Regions from separate parts of the Polaromonas sp. DSP2-3-2b2 genome, predicted to be linked through region 1. Evidence: predicted binding sites of a transcription regulator. Region 1 holds the regulator's gene; the other holds the start of a gene.
What was found. The regulator FNR, encoded in region 1, switches genes on or off when oxygen is low (the NO sensors DNR and NnrR bind a similar motif). The targets are predictions, from matches to a motif close to TTGATNNNNATCAA.
Positions count from the first base shown of each region.

Region 2: ACP7AD_RS02585 (DUF3149 domain-containing protein) is a predicted target of FNR. The motif match lies at 2,066-2,079, and genes of this name have one in related genera.

Region 1 covers NZ_JAFCTH010000020.1:16,066-20,219, reverse strand. The annotation lists gene hemN (oxygen-independent coproporphyrinogen III oxidase) at 1-912, opposite strand, end outside; gene fnr (fumarate/nitrate reduction transcriptional regulator Fnr) at 1,149-1,871, shown strand; gene ACP7AD_RS14815 (hypothetical protein) at 1,910-2,203, opposite strand; gene ACP7AD_RS14810 (nitrogen fixation protein FixH) at 2,271-2,528, opposite strand; gene ccoG (cytochrome c oxidase accessory protein CcoG) at 2,549-4,015, opposite strand; gene ccoP (cytochrome-c oxidase, cbb3-type subunit III) at 4,065-4,154, opposite strand, start outside.
Region 2 covers NZ_JAFCTH010000002.1:131,954-136,107, reverse strand. The annotation lists gene folP (dihydropteroate synthase) at 1-222, shown strand, start outside; gene glmM (phosphoglucosamine mutase) at 368-1,699, shown strand; gene ACP7AD_RS02585 (DUF3149 domain-containing protein) at 1,868-2,011, opposite strand; gene ACP7AD_RS02580 (efflux transporter outer membrane subunit) at 2,197-3,615, opposite strand; gene ACP7AD_RS02575 (efflux RND transporter permease subunit) at 3,761-4,154, opposite strand, start outside.

The DNA.
Region 1 (4,154 bases):
TTTGGCAACCGCCAGCGCATCGTCAGGCAGGGCAAAGTAATCCATGCCGACGTGCACATAACCGGCATCCTGAAAAGCCGAAAGAGTGTGCGACAACATGGAGAGCCTAGCGCTGGCGCCAGGCAGTTCAGCCGCATCAATCCGGCGTTGCGGCTTGAAACGCTGGGGCAGATGGGCGTAGGCATACAGGGCGATTCGGTCCGGCCGCAGTTGCAGGACCTGCGCCAGCGTGCGGTCAAACGACTCCGGCGTTTGTCGCGGCAGCCCGTGGATCAGGTCAATACTGACAGATTCAAAACCCCTCAGACGCGCGGCTTCGACCAATGAAAAAACCTGCTCGGCAGGCTGGATGCGATGGACCGCTTTTTGCACCGCCGGATCGAAATCCTGGACCCCGAAGCTCAGCCGGTTAAATCCCAGTTCCGCCAGCGTGGCAAGTCGCGCGGGATCAACGGTTCGTGGATCGACTTCAATGGAATACTCTCCGCCCGGTGCAAACTGGAAACTACGCCGCAGCATGGCCATCAACTGGCGCAGTTCGCCATCATTTAGAAAGGTAGGGCTTCCGCCGCCCAGATCGAGCAGGCTGACCGCTTGACCCGTGCCCAGATGGGCAGTGTACAAATCAAGCTCGCGACCAAGGTAGCGCAGATAAGTTTCACCGCGCTCATGGTGTTTGGTGATGATCTTGTGGCAGGTACAGTAATAGCAAAGCGATTCGCAAAAAGGAATGTGCACGTAAAGCGACAGCGGCAACCGCATGGCAGCCGCCCCGTTTCGGCGCTGCGCGAGTGCCTGCGCTAGCTGTTCGGACGTGAAGGCCTCCACGAAGCGGTCTGTCGTCGGATATGAGGTGTAACGGTGCCCCAGAGCATCGAAACGGCCTATCAGTTCGTGAATGGGGATGGGCATACAATCTGCTGCAGGTACGTTTGCGACGGTTCCTTGAACGCGCACCCGCGGCTACGGAGCAGGCACAGCCAATGTATCGTGAAGTTCGCCTTGTTTGTTTGACATATGTCAGCGGTCAGCATGTCTAAAACCATGTAACGAACCCTCGTGAGGAGAATGTCATGTTTGAGGTTACACCAGAGTCCATGGGGACGGGCAAGCGCGGAGAAGCCTCAAGCGACGCCAGACTCCAGCCCATCAATCCTGCCGCCATAAAAGTTGCATGCTCCAATTGCAACCTTCGTGAACTCTGCATGCCCATGGGCCTGAAGGCCGATGAGATGGACAGGATCGAGGAAGTGGTGGCTGTACGTCGTAAGGTCAAACGCGGCGGCCGCCTGTACAGCAACGGTGAAAAATTCACGTCCCTGTTTGCCATCCGCACCGGCTTTTTCAAAACATGCATTACCACCGAAGACGGTCGTAATCAGGTTACCGGTTTTCAGATGGCTGGAGAGATCATCGGTCTGGACGGCATCGTCAGGGAACACCACACCTGCGACGCTGTAGCGCTGGAAGACGCTGAAGTGTGCGTGATGCCGTTTGACCGCATCGAAGAGTTGTCCAGGGAAGTTGTATCGCTTCAACGCCATGTGCACAAGATCATGAGCCGCGAGATCGTTCGTGAACATGGCGTGATGCTGCTGCTGGGCAGCATGCGCGCAGAGGAGCGCCTGGCCGCCTTTTTACTCAATCTGGTCCAGCGACTCCATGCTCGCGGCTTCTCGCAATCCGAACTTCTGTTGCGCATGACGCGAGAGGAAATCGGCAGCTACCTAGGCTTGAAGCTCGAAACGGTCAGCCGAACTTTTTCAAAATTCGTCGAAGACAAAATTGTGGAAGTCAAGCAGCGCCATGTGCGCATCCTTGATACCGAAGCGCTCAAACTGATCGTGAACAACAACCAGAAAACCTGCTGACACTGAAATTTTTCTGTGTGGGCTGACTGACAAACGTTTTAATTTGCCTTCACTTCTTTGGCACCGCTTTCGAGCCGACCATCTGCGGCCAATTCGCGACGATTTACTTCGAATGGCGACATGGCAAGCAGGGTCGTCAAGGCACTCGACACCATGGTCAGCAGCCAGAATACAAAAAAAGCCAGCGTATAGACGGCGTCCCGAGACAACGCCAGAGGCTGGCCGAACCAATGCAGGCTTTGCGGATCAACCAGGGCAAACACCAGCATCTCTATCACGCCCGCCACCAGAAAGGCAGGCCATGCAATCCACATCATTCGTTGGGCCAGCATAGAATTTAAATCTTTCTTGCAACTTGAGGACTGAATGGACGGATCCTTACCGAATTTCCTTCACTTTTCAAGGCTCGGCAGGCACCTGGACACCTGTGGCCGCATGATTTCGGGCCTGCATCGCTGGCGCCATGTTGGTGGAGGATGCCTCCCGATCCGCTGCAACCGACCGCGTTGCCTGACCGTAGCTGGTCACGACAGGATCGGGAACCTTGATGGCCAGGTACAAGGTGATGAATGAGGCGACGATCACTACGGCGGGTCCTGCGAAAACCATCCACACATGCCCAAATTTCCACCAGGGTTGTCCGTGTTCTTCGTTCATGATATTTCCATTGTTATATGTTAGCGGGGCACCAGAAATACCGACTTCTCGACCACGCGTCCAGGCGAGTTGACAGCCTCGATTTCAAAGTGGATTTCATGCGAGCCTGGACTTGCAGCCTCGTACGGCAATTGCAGGGTAATAGGAACCCCGCGCGCTTGGGTTGCATCGACAGTGAGTGTGCCTTCGGAGGCTAGCATCAGACCCGGCAAGCCTGTGGCGGTAATGCGGTAATGCTGGGTGGTTTCGGTCGCATTCATCACTTGCAGGCGATAAACATTTTCGATCTTTCCGCCGCTGACGATACGCGCCAGCGAAGCACGGTCACGAATCACGTCGACCTTGAATGGGGAGCGCAACGCCAAACTAATGAACAAGGCGGCAGTAACGCCCAGCAAGATGGCCGTGTAGACCAGCACCCTGGGGCGGAATATGCGACGCAAAAGCTGCGATCTGCCCCAGCCCTGTACCACCGCATTCTGTGTTGAATAGCGAATCAGGCCGCGCGGATAGTTCATTTTGTCCATCACGGTATCGCACACATCGATGCACGCCGCGCAACTGATGCACTCGTATTGCAGACCTTTGCGGATGTCGATCCCCGTCGGGCAGACCTGGACACAAAGTGTGCAGTCAATGCAGGAACCCAAGTTCAGGGCAGTCGGATCGGCCTTCTTGGAACGAGATCCGCGGGGTTCACCGCGCGCCTCGTCATAGGTGACAATCAATGTGTCCTTGTCAAACATCGCGCTCTGAAACCGGGCATACGGACACATGTACTTGCAGACCTGCTCGCGCATGTAGCCTGCATTGCCATACGTGGCGAATCCATAAAAGAAAACCCAGAAGGTTTCCCACGGGCCCATGCCTGCATTGATGAAACTGACGCTTAGTTCCTTGATAGGCGTGAAATAACCGACAAAGGTAAACCCCGTCCACAAGGCCAGAGCAATCCACAAAAACTGCTTGCTGGCCTTGCGTGCCAACTTGTTGACGGACATGGAGCTTGCATCAAGTCGCAGGCGTGCCGAGCGGTCGCCTTCGGTGATTTTTTCAAGCCAGAGAAAGATTTCGGTGTATACCGTCTGCGGACAGGCATAACCGCACCACTGGCGACCGGCCACAGCCGTGAACAAGAACAGCGCCAATGCCGAAATGACCAAGATGCCCGAGAGGTAAATGAAATCCTGCGGGTAAAGAACCAGACCAAGAATATAGAAACGCCGTGCTTCCAGATCAAACAATACGGCTTGGCGCTGACCCCATTCCAGCCACGGAAGGCCGTAGAAGACTAGCTGGGTGATAAAAACCGTGGCCCAGCGCCACTTTGAAAAAAATCCCGTGACGCTACGTGGATAAATTTTCTTCTGAGCTTGATAAATGCTGCCAGTCTCACCATCGCCAGTTGCTGACGCGGCCTGCAACTGCTCTCCGGCCATTACCGTGATGGGAATGACTTTTCGAGGAGTTGGCTTTAAATTATCCACAAGTACTACTCCATGCAAAGCCCCAGTAGAAGCCTTGCCGGGTAAAAGATCAATTCAGCGCTACTGCGCCTGGCTTGTTTGACAAGCTCCAAACATACGATGCCAGAACACGAATCTGGGATTCGGTCAGTTTGTCCTT
Region 2 (4,154 bases), on a different contig from region 1:
CGTGAATTCCTGGCGGCTGGCTATCCGCTGCTCGCAGGCTGGTCGCGCAAGTCATCGCTGGCGGCGGTCTGCGATGACCCGGAGACGGCCTCGCCGGAGGGGCGCATGGTTCCCAGCGTAGCGGCCGCCTTGCTCGCCGTCGAACGCGGCGCGCGCATTGTGCGAGTCCATGACGTGCGGGAAACCGTGCAGGGGCTGAAAGTCTGGAAAGCCGCCAGCTGACACGCCAAGGCGCCGGGCGCCTGATTGTTGCGGTGCGCAATATGTGGCAATCGAACCGTCCAAGCCCAAAGGACGGCCATAAAATCAGACCGAAGCCATGCCCTCCTGGGCTGAACGCTGCAAAACAACTCAAGAACCAATACCCATGACAAGAAAATACTTTGGCACCGATGGCATTCGCGGCACAGTGGGACAGGCTCCCATCACGCCTGATTTCGTACTTCGTCTGGCCCATGCAGTGGGACGCGTGCTGCGCAGGACCGAAGCGCGCCCGACCGTGCTGATCGGCAAGGACACCCGGATTTCGGGCTACATGCTGGAAAGCGCGCTGGAGTCCGGCTTCAATTCAGCCGGCGTTGACGTGGTGTTGCTCGGGCCGCTGCCCACGCCCGGCGTCGCTTACCTCACGCGGGCGCAGCGCGCCAGCCTGGGCGTGGTGATCAGCGCCAGCCACAACCCTTTTGCCGACAACGGCATCAAGTTTTTTAGCGCCCAGGGCACCAAGCTCAACGACGAATGGGAGTCGGCGGTGGAAGCCGCGCTCGACGAGCCGCCGGTCTGGGCGGATTCGGCGTCACTGGGAAAAACCCGCCGGCTTGACGATGCCGCCGGGCGTTACATCGAATTCTGCAAAAGCACGTTTGCCAACGACCTGACGCTCAAGGGCCTGAAGATCGTGGTCGATGGCGCGCATGGCGCGGCCTATCAGATTGCGCCCATGGTGTTTCATGAGCTTGGGGCCGAGGTGATAGCCATCGGCTGCGCGCCCGATGGCCTCAATATCAACGCCGGTTTCGGCGCGACCCATCCGGCAGCACTGGTGGCCGCCGTGCGGGCCAACGGCGCTGATTACGGCATTGCTCTCGATGGCGATGCTGACCGGCTACAGGTGGTCGATGCCACAGGCCGACTGTTCAACGGCGATGAAGTGCTGTTCCTGATGGTCAACGAGCGGCTGGCACGCGGCGAAAAAGTCCCGGGCACTGTCGGGACCCTGATGACCAACATGGCCGTGGAAGTGGCGCTGAAGGCCAAAGGCCTGGAGTTTGTGCGCGCGCAGGTCGGTGACCGCTACGTGCTTGAAGAGCTTGAAAAGCGCGGCTGGCTGCTGGGCGGCGAGGGCTCCGGCCATTTGCTGGCGCTGGACAAGCACACCACCGGTGACGGCCTCATCAGCGCGCTGCAGGTGCTGCAAGCCTGCGTGCGCAGCCAGCAGACGCTGTCGGAACTGCTTTCGGATGTGGTGCTGTTTCCGCAAACCCTGATCAATGTCCGGCTCAAGCCCGGTCAGAACTGGAAAGACAGCGCGGAACTTGCGGCGCAAACCGAAGCGGTGCGGATCGAACTGGGCGACACTGGCCGCATCCTGATCCGGGCCAGCGGCACCGAACCGCTGCTGCGCGTGATGGTCGAGGCACGCGATGCAGAACAGGCCAGGGCCTGTGCCGAGCGGGTGGCCGACACGGTGCGCTTCTGAGCCAGCCTGACCGGCGACCGGACCGGCCGGCAGCACGCTGGACGCTGCGCCGAAGAACATTGCCGACACCGTGTCATTGTCATTGTCATTGTCGCTGTCGTGATCGAGTTTGGGTAGGCGCGGCGTGACCACATGCGCGGTCGAAACGCCCACGGCCGCCCTGGCAGCCTACCTGCGGGGGGCCGTCGGATCGTGTTTCATCTTGCCCATGAACAACCGAATAAAAAATCCCATCATGCACAACATGAATATGATTCCCCCAATGCTCATCAGGCCATAGTCGGTGGAAAACAGGTCAGTCAGCAGTTTCATGGTCTTAGCTCCTTTTGTTTGAAACGACTATCCCTCATTCGCTCTAGGGGCATTCTGATCCAGGTCAACAGTGGGCCGTTGCACTCAGTTTTCAGGGCATGTGTCCTCGCTGTCGGCCATGAATTTGCTGGCAAACGATTCCCGCTTCATTGCAGGAGGCCTTGAATTGCGCGCGGCTACCGGTGTCATTGCTCCGCCTGCCAGCCGCCGCCGAGCGACTGGATCAGGGCGACGGCGGTGGTCTGGCGGTCGGCCATGGCCTGCACCAGCGTGCGGCGCGCGCTCAGCGCGGTGGCCTGGGCGGTAATCACTTCGGTGTAGCCGACCTGGCCGCTGCGGTAGCGGTTGAGCACCTGCTGCTCGACCTGGTCGGCGGCTTCGGACGCCTGGCGGCGCAAATCTTGTTGCATCAAGAGTATGCGGGTTGCGGCCAGCTGGTCTTCAACCCCTTGGAATGCGGTCAGCACGGTTTGCCGGTAGCGCGCCACCGCCTGCGCATGCGCCGCTTCGCTGCCCTGCACCCGCGCGGTGGTGGCGCCGGCGTTGAACAGCGCCTGCACCGCCGACAGGCCGAGCGACCAGACGCTGCTGGACGCGCTGAACAGGTCGGCCACGCGGCTGGAGCCCAACCCATACGAGGCGCCCAGCGACAGGCTGGGGTAGTAGGCGCTGCGGGCGATGCCGATTTTTTCATTGGCCACGGCCACGGCGCGCTCGGCCGCCGCAATGTCGGGGCGGCGCTGCAGCAGCGTGGAGGGAATGCCGACCGGAATTTCAGGTACTGTCGGCTTCCAGGCTTGCGGCGCCACGGAAAAGTTAGCCGGCGCTTCGCCCACCAGCACGGCAATGGCGTGTTCCAGCTGGGCGCGCTGGCGCAGCAGCCCGGCCTCGTCGGCCCGGGCATTGGCCAGCTGGGTTTGCGCCTGCAGTACATCGGTTTTGGCCGCGATGCCGGCGGTGTAGCGGTTTTGCGTGATTTCCAGGCTGCGCTGAAAACCGGCGAGGGTGCTTTCAAGCAGCGCTTTTTGCGCATCGACCTGGCGCAGCGTCAGGTAATTGACGGCCAGTTCGCCCTGCGCCGACAGCCGGGCCGATGCCAGATCGGCTTCGCTGGCCTGCGCGCTGGCCGTGCTGCTCTCCACCGCGCGGCCCAGGCGGCCCCAGACATCGGGCTCCCAGCTGCCGCCCATGCTGAGCTGGTAGCTGTTGCCGGTGCGACCGCCGCTGGTGCTGCTGCTGGAACTGGCGCTGCTGTGCGACCGGTTGGCGCCGCCGTCCAGCGTGACTGAGGGAAACAGCGAAGACCGCTGCTCGCGCACCACGGCGCGGGCCTGCGCATAAGCGGCCACGGCGGCGGCGACGTTCTGGTTGGACACATCGACCCGGGCGGCCAGCTGGCCCAGCACCGGGTCGCCGAACAAGCTCCACCAGGGGCCGCGTTCCAGCGCATCGGCGGGCGCTGCAGCTACCCAGCCGGCGGCCTCCTTAAAAGCACTGATGTCGGGCGTGGCGGGGCGCTCGTAATCGGGGCCGACGGCGCAGCCGCCGAGCGCCACGGCCAAGGCCGCAACGAGGAGTTTGCAGGGATGAAGTGTTGAGCGCATGGGTAACTTTATGAATTCGTCATTCCCGCGAAGGCGGGAATCCAGACGCCGCAAAACGCCCGCCTTGGCGAAGGACCATGGATTCCCGCCTTCGCGGGAATGACAGCGGTTTTAGCGTGGGGTAAAAAAATCAGCACGGCTTGGCTCATTGCGGTTGCAACGGCCGGACGGCGGGCGGCTCGTCGGACGGGTCATGCGGATGGCGGCTTAGGTGGCGTTCGGACGCGCTGCGGCGGCGCAGCTTGTCGAGCAGCACATACACCACCGGCGTGGTCAGCAGCGTGAGCAACTGGCTGGCGATCAGCCCGCCGATGATGGTGATGCCCAGCGGCCGGCGCAACTCTGCCCCTTCGCCAAAGCCGATGGCCAGCGGCAGCGCACCCAGGATGGCAGCCATCGTCGTCATCAGGATCGGCCGGAAACGCAGCAGGCAGGCCTCGCGCACCGCGTCCACGGCGCTCAGGCCGCGCGCGCGTTCGGCGTCCAGCGCGAAGTCAATGATCAAGATGGCGTTTTTCTTGACAATGCCGATCAGCAAA